One region of the Gordonia sp. WA4-43 genome, then DNA from elsewhere that is predicted to be linked to it. Evidence: predicted binding sites of a transcription regulator. Region 1 holds the regulator's gene; the other holds the start of a gene.
The links. The regulator HspR, encoded in region 1, represses chaperone genes until heat shock. The targets are predictions, from matches to a motif close to ANNTGAGTNNNNNNNACTCANNT.
Positions count from the first base shown of each region.

Region 1 (15,185 bases):
GCGGTCGAATCCGATACGTAGAACGCGCCTTTGACGAGCCGGATGCGGCCACCGATCGCGAGGAGGCGTTCGACGTCGCCCTCCGAGCGGTGGAGCCGTGCCTGAAGTGTGATGCCCACGTTGTCGAATCGCTGCGACAGCCAGTCGTAGACCTCGAGAACCTGGTCGGCCCGGTCCGATCCCTCGGCCGAGATCATGAAGACCGAGTTCACCGCGGCACACGCCTGCGCCAAGCGAGAAGCGTTGTCGCGCACCAGCTCCTCGGAGACGAGGAGGCCGATGTGCGACAGATCACCGGAGACCGTCGACGGCAGTCCGGTCCGGCCGATGTGTTCGGCGACGGACACGAACACGTCCGTGGCCGCGGTCGCTTCGGCGGCATCGCGGACGCTCTCGCCCGTGTACTCGATGCTCACCCGGTGTCCGCGTTCCACGGCGCGCGCTCCGGCGCGGATCGCGGACTCGACATCTTCTCCCGCGGTGTAGCGGTCGGCGACTCGCCGCGCACAGTCGGGAGCGCGGGGTCGGCCATGACCCGGGACTTCAGGTCTTCGTCGAGCGCCCATCGCCGGAGAGTGTCGGCCGCAGTTGTCGTCTCCAAGTCATCCCACCTCTGATCACGCCTGTGCTGACCCGCACACACTACGCGTGTGGCCCACGAAAGTCGTTGTACCGTAATCCCATGGACCGACCCACCGCGGATCTGACGGGCCTCACGACGACCCTGCACGACGACTTCACCGGCGACGGTTTCGACCCCCGGACGTGGATCGCCGCGTATCTGCCGCACTGGTCGACACCCGAGAACTCCGCCGCCCGGTGGAACACATCGGAGGGACGCTCACGGCTGTGCATCGACGACGACCAGCCCGCCTGGCGGCCGTCCGAGTCGGCCATGCGGGTCTCGAGCCTGCAGACCGGGCATCACGCCGGCCCGATCGGCAGCCCGGTCGGTCAGCACGCCCACCGCGACGGATTGACCGTCACCACCGATCGCGCCTCGGAGATCCGCTTCGCCCAAGCCCACGGCCGGTTCGAGGTGACCATGCGCGCGATCCGCGATCCGGCATCGATGGTGGCGTTCTGGCTTCTCGGCACCGAGGAGCGCCCCGACGAGTCCGGCGAGATCTGCGTCGCCGAGATCTTCGGCCCGCGGCCCGGCGAGCCGTGGACGGTCGGGGTGGGCGTCCATCCGCACCGTGACCCTCGGATCGTCGACGACTTCTCGGTCATCGAGATCCCGCACGATCTCGCCGACCTGCACGAGTACGCCGTCGACTGGGAACCTCACCGGCTCGTGTTCAGCGTCGACGGGCACACGGTCAAGACGGTCGACCAGTCCATCGACTACCCGATGCAGTTGATGCTGAGCGTCTTCGACTTCCCGGACCGCGCCGTCCCCGACTCGACGGTCGGGTACCCGCGGATCTTCGACGTGGCCGCGGTGCAGGTCAGCAGACTCGACGGCACCTGAGGCCTGCGGCCGGAGCCTCAGAGCGAGTTCTCGGCCGCGGCGAGGATCTGTCGCCGGAGTGTCGACGAGGTGTTGGGCAACCACATCGCGCGGACGGGTGCGAACGGCGGATCGGTGAACTCGACGATCCGGATGCGGTTGACGTAGATCCAGCCGGGTTCATTGGTGACGAATGCGCACGCGTCGGGGTGTGCGATCACCGCCGTGTGCGGGGGCGTCCCCAGCAGCGTCGACAGGATGATCTTCGGTTCGAACCCGGCACGCCGACACATGCCGACGAGGATGTCGGTGTACTCGTACTCGTGCTCGGGACCCCAGACGACGATCTCGTAGCCGGCGAGGTCGGCCATGTCGACCCGGTCGTGCGCGGCCAGCGGGTGATCGGCACGCACCGCCAGACGCAGTTCGTGTTGTGTCGCGATGGTGGTGGCCATGTCCGGCGGGGCCGCCACGCCTCGTCCGAGAGCCATGTCGATGGCTCCCGACAGCAACTCGTCGCGAATGAGTTCGGCGAAGACCGGTCGTACCGTGATCGGCACCGACGAGTCGGCGAGCACCACCGGTTCGATGATCCGGAAGACTTCGGAGGAGGCGAGGTCCGGGGCGTGACCGATCACGAACGGCGCAGGCGAGCCGGCGTCCACCCGTCGTACCTGCGTCGCGAGCTGTTCGCCACCGGCCAGCAACGGCACTGCACCACGGTAGAGCGCCTCACCCGCGGGCGTCGGCGTGAGGCTTCGGCGCGACCGCGAGAAGAGCTCCACCCCCAGGTGTCGCTCGAGTTCGCGGATCGCCGAGGAGAGCGCTTGCTGGCTGATGAACAGGTCATCCGCGGCGACACGAAGGCTGGGCGCCTCCATCACGACGACGAACATTCGCAGTCGTCGGAGGTCGATATCACGTAGTCCGGGCTCCCCGGGACCATTCATCAACGATCTCCTGTCAGTTATCCCGATTGATGTGATTGTAGGTTGACCATCGAGCCAATATGCTGAATTCCGCGAGGCCAGGTTCGCGCCGGCCACATCGCATTCGGACTACCTGCTGGGGTCCCTCCCGCGGAGGGGACGGGAGGACCCCAGCAGGAGGCGGCTGATCGGGCCCGATCGGCACGACCGTCTCAGCGCGCATCAGATCGACGGCAATTCTGCCGATTCTTACATCTTTCGCTCCGTTGGGTCATATCGCGGATTTCGAGAAGAAACGATCTTTAATCGTCCTCTAAACTCCGTAACGTGTGTTCGACGATTCGTCGTCGCGACATGCATGCGCGTCACGCGCATCACGAGTGAAAGAGGATGCGGCCATCGAGCACCGACAACGCGGAGACCAGGATGAACGGCCCGCCGCTCGTTTCCGGGCTCTTCGCCACGGACCGGCCACCGGTGAGATATCCGGCCATCATCACCTTTTCTACGACAACGCCGATCACGTCCTCAAACAGGTCCGGATGCGCGAATGGCATGTCCGCGTCACCATCGCCGTACTGGTCGCGGTGTGCGGGGCGCTCGGCACGATCGCCCTCTTCACGCCGAGTGGCACACAGGGATCCGTCCCGCGCTCGATCGCCCTCGGCATCGTCGTCGCCTCCACGATCCCGATGGCTCTCGTGGTCAGCCGGGTCCACCTCGGCGTGATCTGGTGGACCAAACAGTCGTCGATCAGGGGGGTCAACACCCTGTTCGTCCTGTGGGCCGACGCTGTGCTGACCGTCGCGATCCTGGCCATCTCCGACATCATCCTGGCCCAGTTCTGCGCCGTGATCTTCGCCGTCATCGGGTCATATGTGGCGCATTTCGTCCGGTCCCCGGTCGCGTACGCCCACATGATCTACTCGAGCATCGCGGTCTGCGCGATGGGCCTCATGTCATGGGCAGATGGCACTCCGGTGTTGAACGTCCTGTTCACCACACTCGCATTATTGGTCGTCACCAATGGCACCACGGCCCTTCATCGCAGTTACACATCTGATTTCCAGCGATCGCTGAAACATCAGCTCATCATGGCGAATACCGATTCGCTCACCGGATTGCTGAATCGTCGCGGCTTCATCTACGCGACGACGACAATGCTCCGTCGCAGCCCCGCCCACCCGTTCGCCTTGGTCACCGCGGATGTCGACCGGTTCAAGGCCATCAACGACGAACACGGTCACGCGATGGGTGATGACGTCCTGGAGCGGGTCGCGGCGATTCTGCAAGGGGCCACGGACGAGAAGGCCATCGCCGCGCGACTCGGCGGTGACGAGTTCGCGATCGCGACGCTTGCCGACGAGACCTCGGTGCGCGCGCTCGCCGAACGCATCCGTGCGGGGCGGATCACGATCCCCGGTGGTGCGACCGCGACGATGAGCCTGGGCATCGCCGTGGGGGTCACACCGGGCGGCCACATGTCCGCCGACGACGCCGACGCCTTCATCCGGCACGAGTTCGATGTCGCCGATGACGCGCTCTTCGACGCCAAGGCCGCAGGCCGCGACACCTATGTGGTGGCGGGGCGCACCGCGGCCTCCCGGTCCACCGGAGGCCGCCCACCTACAACAGCACGCCCGGGTTCAGCAGACCGTCGGGGTCGAGAGCCTGCTTGATCCGAGCCGTCAGTTCCATGACGTCGGGCCCCACCTGGTCGGGCAGCCAGCCCTTCTTCAGTCGTCCCACCCCGTGCTCGCCGGTGATGGTGCCGCCCAAGTCGATCGCGAGGTCCATGATCTGACCGAAGGCGACCTGGGCGCGCGTCGCCTCGTCCACATCGGCGGGGTCGAAGACGATCAGCGGGTGCGTGTTGCCGTCGCCGGCGTGGGCGATCACCGAGATCATCACCCGGTTCCCGGCCGCGATCTCGGCGACACCGTCGATGAGGTCGGGCAACGAGGGCAGCGGTACGCCGACGTCCTCGAGCAGCAACGATCCCAGCTTCTCCACCGCCGGGATCGCCGCGCGGCGGGCCGCGGTGAACGCCTCGCCCTCGACGGGGTCGTCGGTCGCGAAGACCTCGCCGGCGCCGTTGGACTCGAACGCCTTCCGGATGAACTCGACCTCGGCCGCGCCGGCCGCACCCGGGGCGTCGGACTGGGCGACGAGGAGCGCCCCGGCCTCCCGGTCGAGGCCCATCCGCAACAGGTCCTCGACGGCGTTGATCGCGACCGAGTCCATGAACTCGAGCATCGCGGGACGCATGTCCCCGGTGACCGCCAGCACCGCCCGGCTGGCGTCGTGCACCGAACCGAACACGCCGACGACGGTGCTCGCGGGGCCTTGCGGTGGCAACAGCCGCAAGGTGACCTCGGTGATGATCCCGAGCAGCCCTTCGCTGCCCACGAACAGCTTGGTCAGCGGCAGGCCCGCGGAGTCCTTGAGCTGCTTGCCGCCGACGCGTACCGCCCGGCCGTCGGCGAGCACGACTTCCAGACCCAGGACGTAGTCCGTGGTGACGCCGTACTTGACGCAGCACAGTCCGCCGGCGTTGGTGGCGACGTTCCCCCCGATCGAGCAGATCTCGAACGACGACGGGTCCGGCGGATACCACAGTCCCGACGCGGCGGCCGCGGCCTTCACCTCCGAGTTGAACAGTCCGGGTTGGACGACGGCGGTGCGCGTCGCCGGGTCGACGTCGATGTCCCGCATCTTCTCGGTGGAGAGCATGATCGCGCCGTCGACGGCCGTCGATCCGCCCGACAAGCTCGTACCCGCACCCCGCGTGATGATCGGGACACCGTTGGCGGCACACCAGCGAACGGTGTCCTGCACTTCGGCGGTGGTGGTCGGCCGAACTAGTGCGAGCGGGGTGCCGGCCGTCGGATCGGCGGCACGGTCCTGCCGGTAGCCGGCCACGATGTCGGCGTCGGTGACCACCATGCCGTCGGGAAGGGAAGCGGCCAGCGAACTCGGGTCGACACTCATCTGTTCAGAGTATTCGCAGACCGAACGACCACGGTTTCAGATTGATACATGGCCGGAAATGCCGGGCACCGCGACAATGAGCGACGTGAACGATTTCAACGCGACCGTCATCAACGAGTTCCGCTCCAACAACGGGCATGTGGACACCGCCGGCTTCGGCAAGAACCTCGTGCTCCTGCACACGCTGGGCGCCAAGTCCGGCGAGCCGCGGATCAGTCCCCTGTTCGCCCTGCCCGACGCCGACAGCTGGCTGGTCATCGGCTCGTACGCCGGCTCGCCGAAGGCCCCGGCGTGGGTGCACAACCTACGGGCCCATCCCGAATCGGTCGCCGTGGAGGCGCCGGCGGCAAACGGCGTCGAACGTCTCGACACCGCGGTGACCGAAGTCGAGGGCGACGACTGGGAACCCGCGTGGCAGAAGTTCATCTCGGCATCCGAGCAGTTCCTGAAGTACACCGAGACCGCGCAGGGCCGGCGGTTCCCGATCTTCCGGCTGACCCCGGCTCGCTGACCCCGGCTCGCTGACCCCGCGGTTACCGCCGCCGGCCCGCGAACGCCACTACCCTGGCAGGGTGTTCGAGGTTGGCGAGAGCGTGGCCGGCTTCACCATCGACGACTTCCTCGGTGGCGGGGCGAGCGCAGATGTGTTCCGGGTCCATCGCACCGGCGACGACGGGGACCCGTCGTGCGACGGGCCGCTGGCCCTGAAGGTCCTGCACCCGAACGCGTCCGACCACGCGCGCGTCCGGGAGCGCTTCGAGCGGGAATTCGGGATCGCGTCGCTGCTCGATCATCCGCACATCGTGCGCATGATCGAGCACGGCGAGATCGCCTCCCCGCGCGGGTCGCTCGGGCCGCGGCACCTGCCGTCGATGTGGCTGACCATGCAGTACATCGGCGGCCCCGCGGCGACCGCCCTCGTCCCCGAGCGCGGCGACGAGCCGGACATGGACACCATCCTGCGGGTGGCGATGCAGATCGCCGATGCGCTGGATCATGCGCATTCGCAGGACATCCTGCATCGCGACGTCAAACCCGCTAACATCCTCCTCTCCCGCACCCCGCGATCTGTGGGTACACCCCTCGACGCCTACCTCTCGGACTTCGGGATCGCCCAGTTCCTCGACGACACCCGTCCCCTCGCGCGCAACGGTCGTGTGCAGGGTTCCATCGGCTACGCCTCGCCCGAACTACTGCAGGCCCAGAAGCTCACCCCCGCAACCGATTTCTACGCATTCGCGTGCACACTCGTCGAACTCATCACGGGCACACCGCCGTATCCGCGGAACACCGCTTTCGCGATCACCTATGCCCACCTCAACGACGACCCGCCGAAACTCACCCGACGCCGCCCCTGGCTGCCGTCGGCGATGAACTCGATCTTCGCCAAGGCGCTGGCGAAGTCACCGGAGGACCGGTATCCCTCGTGCACCGCCCTCGTCGAGATCCTGACCCGGCTCATGCGGGACGTGCCCGTGCCGGAGTCGCCGCAACGCTCGACCTGGTGGCCCCGCGGCCGGTGAGCGGTCAACCCGCCGCGTCATCGATCGTATAGACACGAACAGCGGTGTCGCGGAAGATCTTCCGCAGAGCCTCCGAACCCCACTGGGACACACAGTCGACGAGCGCGCCGACCAGCACGTCGACCGCGGCGTTGGGCCGATCGATCGGATAGTTGGACCCGAACATGATGCGGTCCGACCCGAAATGAGTGACGATGTGCTCGACGAAGGGACCGATCATCTCGGCGAGCGTGGCCTGACCGCCGATGTTGCCCCACCGTTCGTGACCGTAACCCAGGATCGGCATCGCCAAACCCGACAGTTTGACGACGACGTTGCGGTGGTTCGCCAGGGTCGTCATCCGTTCTCGCCACAATCGCCAGATGTCCGCGCGCGCAGCGGCTGTCGCGCCGGTGCGGACACCGACGGGACCGAAGACCCCCGCCGGGATGCCGAAGTGGTCGAGGACGATCGTCGTGTCCGGGTACTCCCGGGCCAGCAGGATCACGTCGTAGAGCTGATGGGAGTACACCGACGCCTCGAAGACCAGATCGCGGCTCGCGAGTTCGGCGAACCCCTCGAGGAACGCCGTCGAGGACAGCAGGTTGTCGGTGTCCCCGCCGTCGCGGACGCGCGGATCAGGATGTCGGGACGCGACGATGCGGATGCCACGGAACCGCGGGGAGGCCGCGAATTGTTCGTCGAGCATGGTCGCGAACGTGCGGGTCCGCGGATCGCCGTGCGAGATGACGGCGCCGAGGCGGGGGGTGCCGGCCTGGCCGAACGGCAGGCTCTCGAGATATCGGGTCTCCTCGACGGCGGTGCTGTCCACCGGGGGCTCCGCGGCGTCGGCGACCTCGCGGCGCCAATGCGACTCGACGTGCACCACCGTGTCGATCGGTACCCCCACCACGGTCGGCACAAGCGCCGCATCGGTGGCGTACTGGCGCGGCTCGTAGGCCCGGGCCACGGTGCGCGGGGTCAGGATGTACTCGCGGTCGGCACGCGAGACCACGAGCGGAAACACCCGGTCGCCCAAGGTGGGGACGAACCCGTACAGCCGCGACGCCCGCGTGGCCGCCCACGGGGTACGCCGCGGGTTCCAGTGCTGCACATGGGCATCAACGATGCCCGTGAGGACCCCTTCGAGGGACGTCATCCCCGTACCTTGCCATACCTCATCACTGTCCGACATGGGATGCCGGATCCTGAATTGTGACGTGTTGAAGGACTAGTGTGGGTCTCTTGAACCGGGTGGGGAGACGATCCGCGACGGAGGTGTGATCTTTTCGAGATGGCGACACATACGCGCCACGCGCTGCATCAGCTGCGGACGGCTGTCAATCGACAGCCCGACCGGTTCGTCACCAACGTCTACACCCGGATGTTCGCGATCGATCCCGACCTGCGTGACCTGTTCGGGGTGTCGATGGCGGCCCAGCGAGTGGCCTTCCATCGGGTCATCGACCATGTGCTGGAAGCGATCCCAGCCGAGTCGGGTCACGCCGAACTCGTGGAGTTCCTCGCGCAGCTCGGACGCGACCATCGCAAGTTCGGAGTCGAGCCCGAGCATTACCACGTGATGTACGCCGCCCTGATGGGCGAGTTCGGCAGCCTCATGGCCGGTTACTGGGACGCCGAGACCGAACAGACCGTCTCGCAGGCGATGATGCTGGTCACCGGGGTCATGCGGGGCGCGGCCGAGAGCGCGACCCATCCTGCGCGCTGGACCGCCGAGGTCGTCGAGAAGTACCGGATCACCCGGGACCTCGCGGTCGTCCGACTCCTCGCCCACTCGCCGCTGACGTTCAACACGGGCCAGTACCTCGAGGTGCACATCCCGCAATGGCCCAAGCAGTGGCGCAATCTCTCCCCCGCCATCCCGCCCAACCCGGCCGGTGAACTGGAGTTCCACGTGCGTGCGATCCCCCGTGGAACGGTCAGCACCGCGATCGTGAGCGAGACCAGCATCGGCGATGTGTGGACCCTCGCCCAGGGGCACGGGACGCTTCACGTCGACCGCGACAGCAAGGTCCTCATGGTGGCGGGCGGGACCGGGCTCGCACCGCTGCGGGCGTTGTTGATCGAGATGTCCATGCGCGCGGATTCGCCGGAGACGCACATCTTCTACGGCATGCGCTACCCGGGCGAGCTCTACGACCTGACCGTCCTGCGCCGCATCGCGTCGACCAATCCCTGGCTGCGGGTCACCGCCGTGTCCCAGGAGGAGAGCGATCCGTGGTGGATCAACGCGGTGGCGACACCCGCCGAGCTCGGCATCGACCACGAGATCGGCACCCTCGCCGACGTCGTGGCCCGGTCCGGTGACTGGCAGGACCGTCAGGTGCTCATCGCGGGATCACCGCAGATGATCGAGAACACCCGACGCACGCTGATCATCGCGGGCGTCCGGGCCAGCCGCATCCAGCACGACCCGGTGTTCTGAGCCGGCACAAGAGTTGACTTCCCCGAACCGGTTGCGGCTCAGGGGACTTCGAGGCTCGGCTCGCCGCCGGCCGGAGCCGTGACCGTTTCGGTCTCGGTCACGGTGTACGTCTCGGGAGCCGACTCGGTCACCGTCTCCGTTCGAGTGACCGGACGCGGGGTGCTGGTGACCGTCGTCGTGCGGACGGAGGTCTCAGTCTCGGTCTCGGTGACCGTCGCCTCCTGGGTCGAGGTGACCGCTGCCGGTGTCTCGGTCACGGTGACGGGCGCGGGTTCGGCGACCGTCGACTCGGCGGTGAGGATCAGCGTCATCCCGACGGCGGCCAGGAACACGGCCGCGCCGATGGCGGCGCCGACGAACCACCAGCGACGTCCCGTCGACGTCCGCGGGGCGACGGGGGGTGCTGCCGCGGCTACCACCGCGGCGTCGGCCGCACCGAGGGCCGAGGCCAGCGCCGGGTTGTCCGCGACGGTGACCGGGCGTTGCGCCGCGTACTCGAAGGCCGGCGCGATGCCGGGGAGTTGCGCGCCGGGGCCGACCACGATGACCGACGTGATGTCACGCCCGCGCGGCAGGCGGGTGACCGCCGTCGCGAGCCGGGTCGCCGCGTCGGGGTCGGTGACCGAGGCGACCTCGCCCGGCGCGAAGTCGGTCGTGCCGAGCACGGCGCCGGAGGACGTGTCGACGGTGGCGAGGGTCGTGCCGGCGGCCGGCGCGGCATCGCGATCCAGGTCGACGACGGCCACCACCCCACCGCGCGTCGCATGCGTGCATGCGATCTCGGCGAGTGCGGCGGCATAGCCGGTGACGACGACCTTCTCCGTCCACGACGGCCCGGTGCCGGCGCCCGGCGCGAAGGCCCGAGCCAGGTGATCGCGGACGTCTGCGCGGGACGCCGAGATCCCGATGCGGTCGACCTCCACAGGGACGGAATCGACGAGTTCGAGGATCGCGGCCTCGGCACCGGCCGCCGACGCGTCCGGAAGGTCGACGAGATTGCTCGCCAGGACGTGGCCGTCGGCGTCGCGGACCACCGAGCTGATCTGGTCGTCGACGACGGAGATACCCAGGACCACGAACCCTGGCATCGGACCGTTTGCCGGTACCTCGGACATGGTTCACCTCCCGTCGCCGACCTTGCTGTGGCGTTCTGACCCGCAAGCCTAGCGGCTCGCCTGCGGTCCTCGTACACCCGGCTGTGCAGGTACACCGACTCAGATGGGCTCCGCGGGATGCTGCGTGTAGGCGGCGTCGCGCACCGCCTCGTCGGTTTCCAGGCCGGCGCCCAGGGCACCGCCGACGGTCGCGAGGGAGCACGTCAGCCAGGCGACCTCCAGATAGTCGGTGAAACCGGCCGGGTGGCCGAGCGTCGCACCGAAGACCTGCGGCACCACCAGGCACAGTGCGCCGAGGGCGGACAATACGAACAGCGCCGCGTAGAAGGCGCCGACGCCGAGGACCACCGTGATCACGGTGACGATGTTGAACAGCGCCACCTGTTCGCGCGTCTGACGGGAGGTGCCACGTTCCCACAGGTCGGCGCCGATGATCAGCGTCGCGGTGATTGCGATGATCGAGCCGAGCGCCACCCCGGTCAGGCGAATCCCACCGAAAGTGTCTGCGAGAAGCCAGATGTCGGCGGTGACGAGTGCGAAGACCCCGGCCGCGATCGCCCCGGTGAGGGCGCGGGTGAGCCCGAGTGCGAGCCGCCACGGCCGATTGGCCCGCACCATGCCCGTGAGCAGACGCAGATTGCCCGTCAGCACGCGGGCGGTGAACGCGGTGCCCTCGTCCTCGACGTCGGTCCCGAGTTGACGGACACGGTGGCGCAGCGCCGATCGCGTCGGCGACTTCTGGTGTTCGCGGAGGTCGTCGGCGTCGGCACCGAGGAGCTGGCCGACCAGCCCGGTGATGATCCCGCGCGTCCGCTGCCGCACCCCGGTCGCGCCGAGGGCGGGCACCGAGAGCACCGCCACTCCGTGGACCGCGTTGGCGTGCGCCACCACCGGGCGTTTGCCGACGTGCAGCGGCAGGTCGGTCAGACAGACCACCAGATCCCACTCGCGTTCGAGCAGTAGATCTCTCGTTGCATCCACGATCTCGGCATCACCCGCGGGCGGTTGCACGAGTCCGGCCTCGACGAGTTCGACCTGCCAGCGTGCGCCCGGGAAGTTCGTCTGGACATGGTCGGAGAGGTTGTCGTCGACGAGTTTGCGCGCCAGGCCGATCGCCTGGCCCGGCGCGGCGACGACACCGAGGACGACGACGGGTTCATCCGAGGCGTCGGACTCGGTCGACGTACCGGTGGCGGAGTCCATCGGCGGTCCGGCTCAGGCGAACCGGGCCGCGAGGGCCCGCAGGGTGCCCTCGATCCCCTTGCCGTTCTTCTTGTCGTAGCCGATGAGTTCCATGATCTTCGGTACCCGGAGCGTCGAGTAGTCGAAGGTCTCGGTGACCGCGGTCGTGGTCGGTGACGTCGACTCGAGTTCCCACCGCCAGCGGTGCCCCATCGGGTGCTGCCATTCGACGACCCGACCGGGTTCGAAGTCGGTGACGGTCGAGGTGATCTTGTACGGCACGCCGTACTGCTTCATCCCGACGCTGAAACGCGCCCCACGGGTCAGCGTCTCGGGCCCGTCCACAGGGGTGTCGCGGACCGTGCCGGAACCGTCGAGCTCCGGATGCCGATGCGGATTCGACACGAGCGCGAACACATCGGCGGCCGGGGCGTTCACGACGACCCGGCGCGAGACCTTGTGCGGGCCGGAGTCGACGGTGGTGACGGGTTCAGAAGCCATACGCTCAACGTTACGCACGTCCGTGGGCTCGCGTCGAAACCACGTCAGTCGGTGGTGCGTTTGCGTCGCGGCTGCCAAACGACCAGGGCGTTGGTGCGCGGCACCGGGACGAGTTCGCCGCCGCGGCGGGTCCGCGACGCTTGCACCTCGTCGGTCAGCTCGCGCACGCGGTGCTGGAGCGCCTCGACCTGATTGCTCAGGTCGATGATGCGTTTGATGCCCGCGAGGTTGACGCCTTCCTCCTGCGAGAGACGCTGGATCTCGCGCAGGAGTTCGACGTCGCGGGACGAGTAGCGGCGACCACCGCCACTCGTCCGTTGCGGGGTGACCAGGCCCAGTCGGTCATAGGTCCGCAGGGTCTGGGCGTGCATGCCGGCGAGTTCGGCGGCCACCGAGATCAGGAAGGTCGCGCCGTCGCCGTCGAAGTTGCTCGCACCGGCCATGACTCATCGCCCCCAGTCCGCCCGCGGGTCGAAACCGCTTGCCCGCTCGGCCTGGTCGTAGGCGCGCATCGCCTCGACCGCGGCCTCGTCGAGCTTGTTCGGAACCGCGACCTTGACGGTGACGAGCAGGTCGCCCGCCCCGCCGGAGCGCTTGGGCACCCCACGACCGCGCACGCGCAGCGTGCGGCCGTCGGTGGTGTTCGGCGGGATCTTCACCCCGACCGAACCCTCCAGGGTCGGAACCGAGACCGTCGCTCCGAGAACGAGTTCGGAGATCCGCACCGGCAGCTGCACCCGAAGGTCGTTGCCGCTGCGGGTGAACTGCTTGTGCGGGGTCACGTGCACGACGACGTAGAGGTCACCCGACGGGGCGCCACGACGACCGGCCTCGCCCTGCCCGGCGAGCCGGATGCGCTGACCGTCCTCGACGCCGGCGGGGATCCGGACGTTGATGGTGCGCGCGCGGACCTTCACGCCGCTGCCGTCGCAATCGGTGCACGGGTCGTCGATCCGCGACCCGGTGCCCTGGCAGTCCTGGCAGGGCTCGCTGAATCCGAACGCGCCCTGGTTGCGGCTCACGAACCCGGAACCGTTGCAGTTCGCGCACACCCGCGGACTGGTCCCGGGCTTGGCGCCCGAGCCGTGGCAGGTGGTGCAGGGTGACGGACTCGTCACCCGCAGGGGGACGGTCGTGCCGAGCGCGGCGTCGGAGAACGAGAGCGTCGTCTCGGTCTCGAGGTCCTTGCCACGACGCGGCCGGCTCGCCGTCGAAGTACGTTGCGTTCCGCCGCCGCGGTTGAACAGGCCGTCGAAGATGTCGCCGAAACCGCCACCGCCGCCGCCGGTCTGCGCCCCGCCGAACAGGTCGCCGAGGTCGAAGTCGCCACCGCCGCCGGTGGTGTAGGTGGTTCCGCCGCCGGGGAAGCCACCCGGGAAGCCGTTGCCGCCGCCGCGGAATCGTCCGCCGGCGAACATGGCGCGTGTCTCGTCGTATTCCTTGCGCTTGTCGGCATCGCCGAGGACGCTGTGGGCTTCGGACACCCGCTTGAAGCGCTCTTCGGCCGCGCTGTCACCTGGATTCGCATCCGGATGCAGCTCGCGCGCGAGCTTGCGGTAGGCCTTCTTGATCTCTTCAGCCGAAGCGTCAGAAGCAACGCCCAGGTCCTTGTAGAAGTCGTGTTCTAACCACTCACGTTGTGGTGCCACCAGACGTCACCTCCTTGAGTTCTGTTGTCTGGATTGAAGTTTCAGTTGGGGCCACCTGCTCCCTGAGGCGCGAGCCGACCACCTGCTCCCTGAGGTGCGAGCGAAGCGAGCCACGAAGGGTCCGTCGCCCTTCGTGGCTCGTCGCTTGCGCTCCTCGCACCTCAGGGATCAGTGGTGAGTTCGCCCACTCAGGATCGAGCGACGGTCGTTCTATTGTGCACCGGGCGCGTCGCCCGCGGGAGCGGGATCGGTGACCGTCACCATCGCGGTGCGGATCACCTTCTCGCCCAGGCGGTAGCCGCATCGGTACACCGATCCGATCACCGGGTTCGCGCCGGTGCCGTCGTGCTGCACGGCTTCGTGGAGTTCGGGATCGAACTCGTCACCCGCCGCACCGAAGGCCACGAGACCTTCGGCGGCCAGCACACCGGTCAGCTTGTCGGCGACCGAACGCAGCGGACCGCTGTCGAGGTCGCCGTGCTCACGGGCACGGTCGAGGTCGTCGATGATCGGCAGCAGCTTGTCGATCAGGATCTGCTTGCCGTAGGCGACCGAACCCTGCTTCTCCTCGGCGGCACGCCGCCGGAAGTTGGCGAACTGGGCGCGTTCGCGCTGCAGGTCGGCCGTCAGCTCGGCGACGCGGGCATCCGGCTCGTCGGCTGCGGTGTCGGCCTGCGGCTCGTCCGTCTGGGACTCGTCGACGACCGGTCCGGCATCGGCCGGGCCGGGGCCGGCGGCCGGCTCGTCGCGCACCTCACCCGTCTCCGGGTCGATACGACGACGGTCGGTCACCGTCACCGGCTCCTCGCCGGACCCATTCGACGAATGGGCTCCTGCGGTCACTTGTTCTCCTTCGAGTCGGCATCGTCGACGACCTCGGCGTCGACGACGTCGGGATCGCTGTCGGCCGCGGCGGACTCACCGTTGGGGGACTCGGCAGCGGCGCTGGCGTAGATCGCCTGGCCGAGGGCCTGCGATTCCTCCGACAGCTTCTCGATCGCGGACTTGATCGCCGCGGTGTCGTTGCCCTTGAGCGCTTCCTGCGCCCCGGCGACGGCCGCCTCGACCTTCTCCTTCAGCTCCGCCGGGACCTTGTCCTCGTTCTCCTTGAGGAACTTCTCGGTCTGGTGGACCAGCGACTCCGCCTGGTTGCGGGTCTCGGCCTCCTCGCGGCGCTTGCGGTCCTCGTCGGCGTGAGCCTCCGCGTCCTTGATCATGCGGTCGATCTCGTCCTTGCTCAGGCCCGAACCGTCCTGGATGCGGATCGAGTTCTCCTTGCCGGTGCCCTTGTCCTTCGCGGTGACGTGCACGATGCCGTTGGCGTCGATGTCGAAGGTCACCTCGATCTGCGGGACACCCTGCGGCGCCGGGGCGATGCCGCCGAGCTCGAAGCTGCCGAGCAGCTTGTTGTGCGAGG
Region 1 covers NZ_CP084736.1:2,606,783-2,621,967, forward strand. Annotated here, with positions in the region: gene LEL84_RS11685 (proline dehydrogenase family protein) at 1-416, opposite strand, end outside; gene LEL84_RS11690 (hypothetical protein) at 413-601, opposite strand; gene LEL84_RS11695 (glycoside hydrolase family 16 protein) at 683-1,474, shown strand; gene LEL84_RS11700 (LysR family transcriptional regulator) at 1,492-2,403, opposite strand; gene LEL84_RS11705 (hypothetical protein) at 2,757-2,939, opposite strand; gene LEL84_RS11710 (sensor domain-containing diguanylate cyclase) at 2,925-4,061, shown strand; gene LEL84_RS11715 (FAD-binding oxidoreductase) at 4,009-5,373, opposite strand; gene LEL84_RS11720 (nitroreductase/quinone reductase family protein) at 5,459-5,884, shown strand; gene LEL84_RS11725 (serine/threonine-protein kinase) at 5,946-6,896, shown strand; gene LEL84_RS11730 (amidohydrolase family protein) at 6,901-8,034, opposite strand; partial or broken gene LEL84_RS11735 (FAD-binding oxidoreductase) at 8,161-9,321, shown strand; gene LEL84_RS11740 (hypothetical protein) at 9,360-10,436, opposite strand; gene LEL84_RS11745 (hypothetical protein) at 10,536-11,639, opposite strand; gene LEL84_RS11750 (SRPBCC family protein) at 11,652-12,119, opposite strand; gene LEL84_RS11755 (heat shock protein transcriptional repressor HspR) at 12,164-12,562, opposite strand; gene dnaJ (molecular chaperone DnaJ) at 12,566-13,768, opposite strand; gene grpE (nucleotide exchange factor GrpE) at 13,979-14,611, opposite strand; gene dnaK (molecular chaperone DnaK) at 14,608-15,185, opposite strand, start outside.

Region 2 (15,185 bases), 150 kb from region 1:
GCCGGGATGTCATCGCCGTCGACCTCGGGGCGTGTCCGGTTCTGGATCGACCGGGTCTTCACCCGCACCGGCGCCGGCACGGTCGTCACCGGCACCCTGGCCGCCGGGACGATCGCGGTCGGCGACACCCTGGACCTGCTCACGGTTGACGGCCGCCGACGACTCGATGTCCGTGGATTGCAGAGCGAGGGTGCAACTCTCACCACCGCGGCCCCGGTCAGCCGAGTCGCGATCAATCTGCGCGGCGTCGGCGTCGACGACGTCTCGCGTGGCGACGCACTCGTGACGCCCGGAGCCTGGCACACCTCTGCTGTCGCTGATGTCCGGCGCGTGAGCGGAATGTCCTTCGAGGAGGCACCGGAACACCTCGTCGCGCACATCGGCACAGCGGCGCTACCGGTCCGGTTGCGCCCCTTCGACGGCGACCACGCGCGTGTGACCCTCGCGCGCGCCGTGCCGATGTCGCGGGGCGATCGGCTGGTCCTGCGCGATCCCGGCCAACGTATCGTCGGCGGCGGCGTCGTGCTGCACCCCGATCCCCCGGCGCTGACCCGACGGGGCGACGCGACGCGACGCGCGGCCTTGCTGGCGGCCATGTCCGACGACGCCGGGGCCGCCGAAGAAGTGCATCGGCGTGGCGCGATGCGCGTCACCGATCTGACGCGACTCGGCCTGGTCGACGACGCCGAGCCCACACCCCACGGCGTACGAGTGATCGGCGAGTGGTGGGTCGCCGAAACCTCCCTCACCGCCTGGGCCGAGCGACTCCGCGCCGCCGTTGTCGATCTACACGACCGAGATCCGTTGTCGGCGGGGCTGTCCGCGTCCGGCGCACCTGCCCTGCTCGGGCTCCCGGACACGACGCTGCTGGCGACCGTCATCTCGGAAGCCGAGCTGTCGTCGTCCGACGGGCACCTGGCGGTCCCGGGTCACAAGCCCTCCCTGGGTGATGCCGACGACGCGGTCAGCGCACTGGAGCGCCGGCTCGCCGACCACCCGTTCCGTGCACCCGAGGCCGATGACCTCACCGCACTCGGCCTGGGCGCCCGAGAACTCGCCGCCGCCGAGCGCACGGGCCGGATTCTCCGATTGCGCGACGGTGTCGTGTTGTTGCCGACTGCCCCCGCCCTGGCGATGCGCACCCTCGCCTCGCTCGATCAGCCGTTCACCACCAGCACCGCCCGCCAGGCGCTCGGAACCTCTCGGCGCGTGGTCATTCCGCTACTGGAGTACCTCGACGCCCGCGGTTGGACCCGCCGTCTTGACGCCGGGCACCGGGAGGTCGTGCGCTGAGCAACGGGCGGTGGTCCTGTAGGACAGGTCGCCGCGTGCATCGCGGGAAGAGCTTCCGTCCGAGGCCCCTACCACACGACACCGACAAGTCGACATCAACGGATATCGTTGCACAACAGTATTTTTGGACTTGCCGCACGTCTGGATTGGTGTACACTCGAACCTACATTCGCAGCAACGGTTCTCGGGGGAGGTGACCGTCATGTTCGATTCCCAGCAGGTCGGCGACACCGACGCGCCTTCGCCTCGTGTGGTCGAGTTGGTGGCCGATCTGCATCGCACCCTGGACAAGTTGCAGTCGGTGGATCTGTCGCCGTGTACCGACACTGAACTCGCTGAAGTGGCCGAGGAGACCGAACGCGCCATCGCGCGTCTGACCGTCGCCGGTGACCGGCAGATCGATCAGGTCGAGGCCCGCGACCTGCCCCGCAAGGCCGGCTGCCGCACCCTCATGCAGTTCATGACGCACCGGCTACGAGTCTCGAACCCGATGCGCCGCCGTAAGCAGATGGACGCCACCGCCCACCGGACCAGCCTCGGCGGCGAGGTCCTCCCACCCGAATACCCCTACCTCGCCGAAGCTTTCGCACAAGGCGCGGTCGGCACCGCGCACGTGCAGGCCACAGTGGACGTCCTCGACCGCATCCCGGCCGCCGTCGACCACGACATCAAGGTCGCCGCCGAGCGACAGATGGCCGAGATCGCCACCGACCACACCCCCGCCGACATCACCCAGCTCGGTGCCCGCCTGCTCGCCCACCTCGACCCCGACGGCACCCTGACCGACGACACCGACCAGAAACGACGCCGCGGCCTGTGGATCGGCCGACAACGCGCCGACGGCACCGCCAAAATCTCCGGCACCCTGACCCCCGCACTCGCCGCCCGACTCACCATGATGTTCGCCGTGTGGGGCAAACCCGGACTCAACAACCCCGACGACCCCGCCTCACCCCAAGGCCCGGCCGGCACCGCCGACCCCGACGCCCTGACCGCCGCCGCCGACCGCGACGGACGCACTCTCGCCCAAACGAATCACGACGCCCTCGACGCCGCCCTGGCCGCCGGTTTCGCCGACGGCACACTCGGCACCTCGCACCGCGGGCTACCCGTGCAACTGATCATCAAGGCCGACCTCTCCGACCTCATCCGCGAAGCCGGACTCGCGACCACCGCCACCGGCACCCTGCTGCCCATCCGGGACCTGATCGCGATGGCCGGTGACGTCCAGCCGTGGTTGGCGATCTTCAAAGACGCCACCACCGTCCCGCTGCACTTCGGGCGCGGCAGACGTCTGGCCACCCCCGAACAGCGCCTCGTCTCCTTCGCCCGCCCCGACGGGGAAGTGTGCTCGGCTCCCGGGTGCGATCAGCCCGCCACCCAGGTCGAGCTTCATCACGCCGAACGAGACTGGGCCAAGGGCGGACTCACCGACATCGATGACCTCGCACCGGCCTGTCCCCGCCACAACCGCATGGTCGGCGACCAACCCGGCCAGTACACCACCCGGATCGTCCGGTCCGGGCCAGACGAAGGCCGCTGCGCCTGGCGACTCAACGTCGAACCCGGCGCACCGCCCAACCCCGAATACATCAACCGCCGACCCGACATACCCAAGCGGTTGCAGGCCCACCTGGCACAGGTGCGGCGAGAGATCCACGGACGCACCACGTCCGGCGATGAGCCACGCCCACATGACGCGCGGAGATCGTGGTTGAAAACCAGCCACGTCATCGACTACCGGCCACCACGACCCGGACCACGCACACCACGGCCCTCACTCGTCGAAGCACACCTCATGGAGTTACTCGCCACCCTGTGAGGGAGCTCGTACCCGCGGTCAGCGTGTGAGGACCACCTTGCCGATCGCCCCTCCGGATTCGGAAACCTGGTGCGCTGTACGAAGATTCTCGATTGTGAAACCAGCCAGTTCGCGATTGACAGTGCTGCGAATCTTGCCGGCGTCGACGAGTTCGGCGACCCGACCGAGAATGTGGTGTTGCGAGTCGTCTTCCGGTGCGAACAACGGCTTCGAGAACATCAGCTCCCAGTGCCAACTCTGGCTCTTGTCTTTCAGCGGGAGGGTATCGAGACCTTCTGGCTCATCGATGGCGACGACCTGACCATGCACGCCCATGATCTCGGCGTAGGACTCGACATTCCCGTCTGAGTGGGGCGAGAAGATGTAGTCCACACCGCGCGGAGCGTATGCCCGCACGTCCTCGCGCAGGCGTCTCGGGTCGACGACGTGGTGGGCACCGAGTCCTCGCGTCCATTCCTGCGACTCAGGCCGTGAGGCGGTTGCGATCACGGTGAGATCAGTCAGGGTGCGGGCCAACTGTATGACCATCGAGCCGACGCCTCCTGCACCCGCCACCACGAGGATCGTTCCCGAGTCCGCGGAATTCACCCGCAGCTTCTCGAACAACGACTCCCAGGCAGTGATCGTGGTCAACGGCAGTGCGGCAGCCGCGCCGAAGTCCAGGGACGACGGTTTGCGTCCGACGATCCGCTCATCGACCAAATGGAACTCGGCGTTCGTTCCCGGCCGACCGATCGAACCGGCGTAGTAGACCTCGTCTCCGACCGCAAACCGCGACACCTCGTCGCCGGTCCCGACGACAATTCCCGCCGCGTCGAATCCCAGAACCCGCGGCGGATCGGAGTCACGCAGTCCTGCACGTACTTTGGTGTCCACCGGGTTGACCGAGACCGCGCGGACCTCGACGAGGAGATCGTGCGGACGGGGGGCCGGCACCGGCATTGTCGCCTCGGCGAAGGCGCTCGGGTCCTCGACGCAGTCCGCGGCGACCGCGACCAGGGCTGTCATCTCTCGTGTCATGGCGCTAAGGTATCCCGACGACCCCAGTTACCCGCAAGGGCTCCTAGTATCTAATGGAAAGCATCGAGGCCAACGTCATGTCAGTGCCGTCCCATCGCGGAGACGCTTACTCTGCATCGTGTCCCTGCCGAGGGATGCTCGACCTTCTCGCCGACAAGTGGAGCGCCCTCGTCATCGGCGCCCTCCGCGATCGACCGATGCGGTTCGGAGAGCTCCGCGTGCGGCTGGACGGAATCAGCCCCAAAGTCCTCACGGCGACTCTGCGTCGGCTGGAGACAGCCGGGATACTCACCCGCACCGTCTATCCGGCGGTCCCGCTGCACGTCGAATACGAACTGACGGAACTCGGGGTGGACGCCGCCGGGCCGCTGGACGCATTGCGCCTGTGGGTAGAGGACAACCTCGACCGTTTCCCACATCAATAGCCGACGCAGACAAAGGGACCCATCCCGAAGGATGGGTCCCTCTGTCGTGCAATGAACTCTGTCTGGCGACGAACTCAGCCGAGTACCAACGATTCTCCGTCGGCACTGACGTTGACCGGCACCACGTCACCGTCCCGGATGTCCCCGGCGAGCAGCTGCTTGGCGAGCTGGTCACCGATGGCCTGCTGCACCAGGCGGCGCAGCGGGCGGGCACCGTACAGCGGGTCGAATCCGCGAGCGCCCAGCCATTCCTTGGCCTTGAGCGACACCTCGAGGTCGAGGCGACGCTGCGCGAGACGCTTCTTGAGCTGGCCGAGCTGGATGTCGACGATCGACACCAATTCCTCCGGGCTCAGGGCGTCGAAGATCACCACATCGTCGAGACGGTTGATGAACTCCGGCTTGAACGCCGAGCGCACCGCCATCATGACGTGATTCTTGTCGCCACCCGCGCCGAGGTTCGAGGTGAGGATCAGGATGGTGTTGCGGAAGTCCACCGTCCGGCCCTGACCGTCGGTCAGTCGACCTTCGTCCAGCACCTGCAGCAGCACGTCGAACACGTCCGGGTGAGCCTTCTCGATCTCGTCGAACAGGACCACCGTGTACGGACGACGCCGCACCGCCTCGGTCAGCTGACCGCCGGCCTCGTACCCGACGTAGCCGGGCGGAGCACCGACGAGCCGTGCCACGCTGTGCTTCTCGCCGTATTCGCTCATGTCGATGCGGACCATCGCCCGCTCGTCGTCGAACAGGAACTCGGCGAGCGCCTTGGCGAGCTCGGTCTTGCCGACGCCGGTGGGGCCGAGGAACATGAACGAGCCGAGCGGCCGGTTCGGGTCCGCGACACCGGCGCGGGCACGACGCACCGCGTCGGACACCGCCTGCACCGCATCCTTCTGACCGATGACCCGGTGTCCCAGTTCCTCTTCCATGCGCAGCAGCTTGGCGGTCTCGCCTTCGAGCATGCGTCCCGCCGGGATTCCGGTCCACGCCGACACGACCTGGGCCACGTCGTCGGGTCCGACCTCCTCCTGCAGCATCACGTCCTGCGACGGATCCGTGCCGGTCTTCTCGATCGCGGCCTCGAGTTCCTTCTCCAGTCCGGGGACACGACCGTACCGCAGCTCGGCGGCGCGTCCGAGATCACCGTCGCGCTCCGCGCGATCAGCCTCGCCGCGAAGCCTTTCCAGCTCCTCCTTGAGGTCTCGGACCGCGTCGATCGCGGTCTTCTCCGACTGCCACCGGGCGGAGAGCTCGTTGAGCTTCTCCTTCTGGTCGGCCAGTTCGGCACGCAGCTTCTCGAGCCGCTCCTTCGACGCTGCGTCGGTCTCCTTCTGCAAGGCGACCTCCTCGACTTCGAGACGGCGGACGATCCGCTCGACCTCGTCGATCTCGACGGGGCGCGAGTCGATCTCCATCCGCAACCGCGACGCGGCCTCGTCGACGAGGTCGATGGCCTTGTCGGGCAGGAAGCGCGAGGTGATGTAGCGATCGGAAAGCGTTGCGGCGGCGACCAATGCGGAGTCGGTGATGCGCACGCCGTGGTGCACCTCGTACCGGTCTTTCAGGCCGCGGAGGATGCCGATGGCGTCTTCGACCGACGGCTCGCCAACGTACACCTGCTGGAAGCGACGCTCGAGTGCGGCGTCCTTCTCGATGTACTTGCGATACTCCTCGAGGGTGGTGGCACCGACCAGCCGCAGCTCACCACGGGCGAGCATCGGCTTGATCATGTTGCCGGCGTCCATCGCGGAATCGCCTGTCGCACCGGCTCCGACGATCGTGTGCAGCTCGTCGATGAAGGTGATGACCTGTCCGGCCGACCCCTTGATCTCGTCGAGCACGGCCTTGAGCCGCTCCTCGAACTCGCCGCGGTACTTCGCACCGGCGACCATCGAACCCATGTCGAGGGAGATGACGGTCTTGTTGCGCAACGACTCCGGCACGTCGCCGGCGACGATGCGCTGCGCGAGACCTTCGACGATGGCGGTCTTGCCGACGCCGGGCTCACCGATGAGGACCGGGTTGTTCTTGGTCCGCCGGCTGAGCACCTGCACGACGCGCCGGATCTCGGTGTCGCGGCCGATGACCGGGTCGAGTTTGCCCTCGCGGGCGGCCGCGGTCAGGTCGGTCGAGTACTTCTCGAGAGCCTGGTAGGTCGATTCGGGATCCTCGGAGGTGACCCGTGCGCTGCCGCGCACGGCGACGAACGCCTCGCGCAGAGCCTGCGGAGTCGCACCGAGGTTGTGCAGCAGTTTGGCGATGTCGGAATCACCGGTCGCCAGGCCGACGACGACGTGCTCGGTCGAGACATACTCGTCGTCGAGCTCACCGGCCAGCTGCTGAGCTGCGGTGACGGCCGCGATCGATTCGCGGGATAGTTGAGGCGTCGAGCTGGCGCCGGACACCGTCGGCATGCGATCGACCAGAGCCTGGGCCTGCGCACGAACGCTCGACGGGTCCACGCCCACTGCCTTGAGCAGCGGCGACGCGATGCCGTCGGACTGATCGAGCAGTGCCACGAGGATGTGGGCCGGTCGCACGTCGGGGTTGCCAGCACTGGCCGCCGCCTGCACAGCAGAACTCAATGCTTGCTGCGTCTTGGTGGTGGGGGTGAAGCTGTCCACTCGCGTGCACCTTTCTCTTAAGTCCAACAGGCTCAAGTATGAGCCATACGCGGTCTACAACGCCAACAGAGTTGAGTGCATTCCGCTCAAGCCTGAAGTTTCTGTGACATAGACCACTTGCTCCAGGATGTCGGGGGTTGGCGATCCCCCGCCCTCACAGCCGTCCAGGCTCGGGACCCGACGCCACAGACTCTCCGGAACGCGACAAACCGATCCGCAGTATTGAACGACGCACAAGTCGGGCGCCTATTCTTGAGCCCGATGTCACAGCTTTCACGCGACAAGAAGAAGCGCCGCGCCCAACGTAAGCGCAAACACGACTCCGGCAGTGGCAACCACTCCAACGTGGTACCGCTTTTCGGCACAGCAAGGCGACACGTTGCTCCCGAATCATTCAAGTCGTGGCTCCGCGATGAGGTCTTCCCCGGCGACGAGGAAGCTGTCACCCACATCGGGGCGTACGCGTTCATCGTGCTCGACGCCGTCGGGCAGACGAACCCCGGTTTCGATCCGCTCTCCTGGACTACCGACGACGTCGACACCATGGTGTCGATGCTCAACCACATCGAGTCGAACCAGCAGCAGGACGCCAAACCGCTCGCCATCGCGATCGAGACGCTGCGCCGCTACCTGGTCGAGACCGGCATGTGGCTCAGCACCGAATCCGTATCGGCCTATGCCGCCGAGCAGTTTGCCCTTGCCTCCGGGCTCGAGTTACGGACCACGACAATCGAGGAGGTCGACGAGGCCACCGAACGCGCTGCCCTCCTGGACACACAGCCCGTCCGGCGGGTCACCGAGCTGTTGGACTGGCTGGGTCCGCACCGCCCCACCACGCAGAGTCGGTGGCTCAAACCGGCCGAGGCCCGCGACCTCGCCCGCCGACTCGACATCGACTTCCCCGCTCACGTCAAGAGCATGAGCGACGTCGCGTCGTTACATCACCTGTGGGGCTTTGCCCAGGCCCTCGATATCGTCGAAGCCAACACCTCGAGCGCACGTCCCGGGCGCGCCGCCCATCTGTGGCGGGAGGAGCCCCGGATCGACGTGCTGCGGGTGGGTCTCACCGCATGGGTTCGGTCCGGCTTTCCTCGGGAATACAACCCCGACATCGACTTCTCGTCGTCCTTGATCGGCGTGGTCATTAGCGGACTCGGCGATTCACCGCTGAGTATCGCCGAGATCAACGCCTGGGTCCCCAAACTCGGACTCAGCGAGTTCCTCGTCGAGGCAATCCATCGTCGGCTCGAGTTGTACATCGAAGAAGGCTGGCTGACGCTCGAGGGCGACAGGTACGTCGTTCCCGTCGCGTTACGCCCTGCCGTGGTATCTGCGCTCCCCCTGCCAGGACCTCCGCAGGACTAGATGGGGCCGGCGGTGCAGGGATCCGCTGACATCCACAGTGCGGGATCGGTAACGGAATCCAGCGCACATCCCGCACTCTGCACATCTGTTCGCGCAATATGGATTGAGTGACCACAGACAACTCCACCGGGCCGGTGATCTTCATCCTCTTCGGGTCGACGGGCGACCTCGCCAAGCGGATGGTCCTGCCATCGCTGTACGAACTCCACCGGCGAGACCTACTCCCCGACGGATGGCAGCTGATCGGCAACGGCCGTGGCGACCGGACCGACGACGAGTTCCGGCAGCACGTGAAGGACGCCATCGAGGAGTTCGGTCCGGGCGGGTCGGTGTCATCGGACGAATGGGAAGCGTTCGCCGAGACCATCCGCTTCGCCGGCGGCGGGTTCACCGTCGACGACCCCGGCCGTCTGCCGGAGGTGATCGACGCGGCCCGTGACGCCGTCGGTGACGGTGCTCAACTGGTCCACTATCTGGCCCTCCCACCGACCACGTTCGTCGACTACACGAAAGCCATTGCCGCGCACGATCTTGCGAATGGCTCCCGAGTCGTCTACGAGAAGCCGTTCGGAACGTCCCCCGACGGCTTCCGGACTCTCGACAAGGCAGTCCACGAATCCCTGGACGAGAAGCAGATCTACCGGATCGACCACTTCCTGGGGAAGGAGAGCACCCAGAACCTGCACGTCCTCCGTTTTGCCAACGGGTTGTTCTCGGGGGTGTGGAACCGCGAACACGTGGCAGAAGTCCAGATCGACGTCCCGGAGATTCTCGACATCGCCGACCGCGCCGCCTTCTACGACGCCACCGGCGCATTCCTGGACATGATCGTCACCCACCTGTTCCAGGTGGCGGCCGAAGTCGCGATGGAACCCCCGGTGTCGCTCGGCGCCGACGACCTGCTCGACGCGCGGGAGTCGGTCATCGCGGCGTTCCGGCCGCTGGACCCCACCGAGGTGGTCTTCGGCCAGTACGAGGGGTACCGCGACACCGACGGCATCCCCGCGGACTCCACCACCGAGACGTTCGCGGCAGTCCGCCTGTGGGTCGACACCAACCGCTGGCACGGCGTCCCGTTCCTGCTGCGGACCGGCAAGATGCTCGACCACAGCTCCCAGCGACTCAGCCTCGTGTTCCGCTCCCCCGCCGACGGTCCGCTGACCGATACCCCGAAGGACGGCACCGTGCTGACCGTCGATCTGGCCGGCGATGGTGCCATCGATCTGGCGGTCACCGTCAAGGAACCGGGTTCGGGCACCGACCTCTCCGTCGCCCACATGACCGAACAGCTCGACGAGGTGGCCGACGGCCTGTCGCCCTACGCCCGACTCATCGTCGACGTGCTGCGCGGCGATCGGTCGCTGTTCACCCGACCCGACGGTCTCGCCCACGTGTGGGAGGTGGCCGCACCGGTGCTGGCGAATCCGCCTGCACCGCAACCGTATGCGGCCGGATCGACCGGCCCCGCGGCCGCCGACGACCTGTGCGGCGGGTCCGGCTGGATCTGAACGCGGACATGAGATCCGGTTGTGGTTTGTCCCGGCTTCCGGCACAAACCACAACCAGATTCCGCAGCGCTCAGTTCAATCGCCCAGGCGCCGGTCGAGATTGATGGCCGCGCTGATCAGCGCGAGGTGAGTGAACGCCTGCGGCATGTTGCCCAGTTGTTCGCCGGTGAGTCCGACCTGCTCGGCATAGAGTCCGAGGTGATTGGCGTGGGTGAACATCTTCTCCAGCGCCAGCCGGGCGTCGGCCAGGCGGCCGACGCGGGTAAGCGCTTCGACATACCAGAACGAGCACAGGGAGAACGTCCCCTCGGCGCCGTCGAGCCCGTCGTGCCCGCCGTCGGTGTCGTACCGGAACACCAGGGAGTCGCTCACCAGTTCTTCCTCGATCCGCTCGAGCGTGCGGAGGAACCGATCATCGGTGGGCGACAACAACTTCACTGCGGGGATGAGCAACAGCGCGGCGTCGAGCCGATCGGAGTCGAGCGTCTGGACGAAGGCCCCCACGTCGTCGTTCCAGCCCCGCTCCATGATCTGCAGGAAGATGTCGTCACGGGCTCGCATCCAACCAGCGACGTCGCCCGGTAGACCGCGCTGACGACTCATTCGGATCATCCGCTCGAGGGCCACCCACGACATCACTCGCGAGTAGACGTAGTCCTGCGGCTTGCTCCGCACCTCCCAGATGCTCTGGTCCGGACGATCCCAGTTGTCGACAAGCCATCCCGCCACCGTGCACAGATGCGTCCAGGACCCGTAGGAGATCCCCGGTCCGTACTTGTTGTACAGGTACACCGAGTCGATGAGCTCGCCGTAGATGTCCAGCTGGAGCTGGTCGGCGGCGGCGTTTCCGACCAACACCGGCGAGGTCCGCCGGTAACCCTCCCAGTGGTCGAGTTCGGTCTCCTTCGGCGGCGGATCCCCGTCGACGGTGTACATCAACCGCAGCGGTCCCAGATCCCCCGCTTCGTCGGCGCCATCGTCGAACCGGCAGGTCAGCCAGTCCATGAAGGCGCCCGCCTCGTCGGTGAAACCCAGCCGCAGTAGCGCGTAGAGCGTGAAGGCGGCATCGCGGATCCACACGTAGCGGTAATCCCAGTTCCGTTCGCCGCCGATCTCTTCGGGAAGCGCGGCGGTCACCGCGGACACCACCGCCCCCGACGGTTCGTGCGTGAGCAGTTTGAGCGTGAGCGCAGACCGGTGCACCATCTCCCGCCATCGGCCCGTGTAGGAGGAGCGCGAGACCCAGTCCTGCCAGAATGCGACCGTCGCGGCGACGACCGCGGGAGAACTGTCGTGGTCGAGCACTTCCGACCCGATAGGGTCGGGGGCGAGGACGAACGTCACGCACTGACCGGTCTCGACGGTGAAGTGGGCCTGTGCATCCCGGTCGTCGACGGTGTCGACATCGACCGTCGACGCGAGATGCAACTCCAGATCGTCGGTCTCGAAACGGAGTCGGCGTTCGTCCTCGACGACGACGGTGTGCGCCTGGCGCCCGTAATCGAACCGCGGCGCAACCGTCACGCGGAACTCCACGGAGCCGCGCACGCAGGAGACCCGACGGATGATCCGCGTGCGATGGTCGGGATCGTGCGGGCGCGCGATCGGCATGAGGTCCTGGACCTCGGCGACGCCGTCCTCGCTCAGGAAGCGGGTGACGAGCACGTTGGAGTCGGGGAGGTAGAACTGCCGCGTGGTGACCTCTCCGTCGATGGGTTCCACGGTCCAGGCACCGCCGCGGCGGGCGTCGAGCAACGAACCGAACACACTCGGCGAGTCGAACCGCGGACAACAGAACCAGTCGATCCGCCCGTCGACTCCCACGACGGCCGCGGTACGCAGGTCCCCGATGACACCGTGGTCGGCGATCGGCAGATAGTCACCGGTGGCGTCGGCCGTCGTCGCGCCGTCGCATCGAGCCGTCGCAGCCGCGTCCTCGCCTGATTCGGAAGGGGTGCTCATGCCGGCCATTCGGTGCCTGCCTCATCTCGGATGGGCGACCGGGTTCCCCAATACGCCGGTCTGAAACCCGCCGATACCGGACACTCGACAGCGATCGACCCTCGACGGAAGGACAACGGTGCCGACAAGCAGCGTGGACACGAGCATGACCGACGACGCCGCCAACGTCTTCGCCGACGCCAAGGCCTACGCCGACGAGCCGCGACTGCACGCCGCGATGGCCCACCTGCGGGCACACAATCCGGTACCGCGTGTCGACCACGGCCCCTACCGGCCGTTCTTCGCGATCACCAAGCACGCCGACATCATGGACATCGAGCGCGACAACAACCTGTGGCTGAGCGAACCGCGTCCGGTGTTGACCACCGCCGCCGCCGACGATGTGGCACGTGCTCAGCTGGAGTCCGGTGCCGGACTGCGCACCCTGATCCACATGGACGACCCGCACCACCGCAAGGTCCGCGCCATCGGCGCCGACTGGTTTCGTCCGAAAGCCCTGCGCGACCTACAGACCCGCGTCGATGAGCTCGCGAAGCGCTACGTCGACAAGATGCGCGACATCGGACCCGAGTGCGACTTCGTCGAGGAGATCGCGGTCGGCTTCCCGCTTTATGTGATCCTGTCGCTGTTGGGCCTCCCCGAGGAGGACTTCCCGCGGATGCACCAGCTCACACAGGAACTGTTCGGCGCCGACGACGTCGAATACCGGCGCGGCGCAACGCTCGAGGAGCGGATGACGACGCTGCTCGACTTCTTCGCGTACTTCAGCGAACTCACCGCATCACGACGCGCCCACCCCACAGACGACCTGGCGTCCGCCATCGCCAACGGCCTCATCGACGGCGAGCCCCTGTCCGACGTCGACACCGCGTCGTACTACGTGATCGTCGCCAGCGCCGGCCACGACACCACCAAGGACGCCATCTCCGGCGGCCTGCGGGCGCTCATCGAGAACCCCGGTGAACTCGAACGACTTCGACGCGAGCCCGAACTCGTGGGGACCGCGGTCGAGGAGATGATCCGGTGGACCACACCGGTCAAGGAGTTCATGCGCACCGCCGCCGAGGACACCTCGGTGCGCGGTGTGCCCATCGCCAAGGGCGAATCCGTCTATCTCGCCTACACGTCGGGCAATCGGGACGAGGACGTCTTCGACGACCCGTTCACCTTCGACGTCGGCCGGTTCCCCAACAAACATCTGTCGTTCGGTCACGGCGTCCACTTCTGCCTCGGTGCCGCCCTGGCCCGGATGGAGATGCGGAGCTTCTTCGCCGAACTGATCTCGCGACTCGACTCCATCGAACTGGCCGGGACACCAGAGCTGGCCGCGACGGTGTTCGTCGGCGGTCTCAAGCACCTGCCGATCAGGTATTCGCTGCGCTGATGAGCAGCGACCGGCCCGATCCGAGCATCGGAAGCGTTGTGCCGGAGCGTCATTCCGACAATCGACAGACCGGGGTCCCGATCGGCCGACGGCGCGCCCGGGTCGCGGCACCTCGCTTACCATCGGGGCTGCCTGACCACCATCCCCGAGGAGTAGTTGTGCACGAGCTCACCAAGGGCTCCAAGACCACCCTGAGCACGACCGCACACCTCGTCGAAGTTGCGAGCGCGTCACCCGGCGACGTCGACCTCATCGCCGTGCTCCTGACGGCCGGTGACAGGGTCCGCACGGACGACGACCTGATCTTCTTCAACAACCCGGCTTCCTCGGGCGTTCGGCTCCGCGGTTCGGATTCATGTGCGGTCGACCTGACGTCGGTGCCCGCCGACGTCGAGCGGGTCGTCGTCGCGGCGAGCACCGAGGCGCAGCACAAGACATTCGAACAGATCGGCTCGCTGACGGTGACCATCTCGGGTTCGGGCGCGTGGACCTTCGCGCCACCGGATCCCGGCGCCGAGACCGTCCTGCAGCTGGTGGCGTTCTACCGCCGGAACGGACAGTGGAAGCTCGACGCGATCGGACAGGGCTACAGCCAGGGGTTGGCGGCGTTCGCCACCGACTTCGGGATCAGCATCGACAACGCACCGGAACAACAGCCCGGGCTCGCCGGATCGCCCCCCGACGCCCCGGTGAACACCGCGCCGCAGCAGGTTCCGGAGTCGCCGCAGCAGGTTCTGGCGTCGCCGCCGGCCAACCTCTCCAAGGTCAAGGTCTCCATCACGAAGGACTCCCGCGACAAGACCGCGTCGATCGACCTGCGCAAAGGGTCGTCGGACTGGGTTCTCACCGTGGGCCTGGAGTGGGACGGACGGGGCGCGGAGTACGAGGCCGACGGTCGGGTGACGAAGTACGGCAAGGGCGACCTCGACGTCTACTTCTTCTGCCGCGACGAGGTCGCTCACCAGTACGTCGTCATCAGCGGCGAGAAGGGCCATCGCGGCGACCTGCGCAGTTGGCCGTTCATCGAGCACCACGGGGACAGCCGCGGTCCGGGACGAGGAAAGAAGCCCGCCGTCGAGCAGGTCACGGTTCTGCCGAAGGAGAACGGCGATCTACTGGTCAACGTGTATCAATCCGTCGACAACGGTGCCGGCGCGATCGACAAGTTCGGCAGGCCGCGGGTGGCGATCCGGTACGGACAGCCGGGCAGAGATGGTCTACCCGGGCCGGACAGCGACGAGATACTCATCCATGTCGGCAACGGCAAGAACTCGTTCTGGGCGACGGTCGCACACATCGACGTCCAGGACGGTGTGCTCAAGGTCGACGGCACGACGCGCTACAGCAAGTTCTTCTCCGAGCGGATGCCCACTCTCGACCGCACCGGGAAGTGGGTGCGCAGCGCCAAGGAGGCGCCGACCGGACGCAGCAAGAAGAACAGCGGGTCCGGTCTGGACCGCTACGACGGTGAACTCTGACCGTCGAGAGGACCGATTCGGTTTCGGCTGTTCACCTTTCGACGGTCAGATCGACCCGCTCGTCGTAGAAGCAGATGAGGTCCCGGACGGGCTCGGCGTCGGTGAGCGGATCGGTGTAGGTCCATGCCACATCAGGGATGACCTCGTCGCCGACGACGGCCGACCAGTAGGTCGCCTCGCCCTTGTATGCGCACACCGTGACGGTGTCCGACGGCACGAGCAGATCCATCCGGACGTCCTCGCGCGGCAGATAGTGTCGGGGCGGCAGATGGGTTTCGAGCAGCAGGGTCGGGCGTCGGCT
Region 2 covers NZ_CP084736.1:2,456,422-2,471,606, forward strand. Annotated here, with positions in the region: gene selB (selenocysteine-specific translation elongation factor) at 1-1,293, shown strand, start outside; gene LEL84_RS11015 (HNH endonuclease signature motif containing protein) at 1,496-3,115, shown strand; gene LEL84_RS11020 (zinc-binding alcohol dehydrogenase family protein) at 3,134-4,135, opposite strand; gene LEL84_RS11025 (winged helix-turn-helix transcriptional regulator) at 4,270-4,560, shown strand; gene clpB (ATP-dependent chaperone ClpB) at 4,635-7,187, opposite strand; gene LEL84_RS11035 (hypothetical protein) at 7,449-8,552, shown strand; gene LEL84_RS11040 (glucose-6-phosphate dehydrogenase) at 8,660-10,060, shown strand; gene LEL84_RS11045 (glycoside hydrolase family 15 protein) at 10,136-12,031, opposite strand; gene LEL84_RS11050 (cytochrome P450) at 12,168-13,406, shown strand; gene LEL84_RS11055 (TerD family protein) at 13,565-14,884, shown strand; gene LEL84_RS11060 (DUF427 domain-containing protein) at 14,916-15,185, opposite strand, start outside.
Region 2: clpB (ATP-dependent chaperone ClpB) is a predicted target of HspR. The motif match lies at 7,257-7,279, and genes of this name have one in related genera.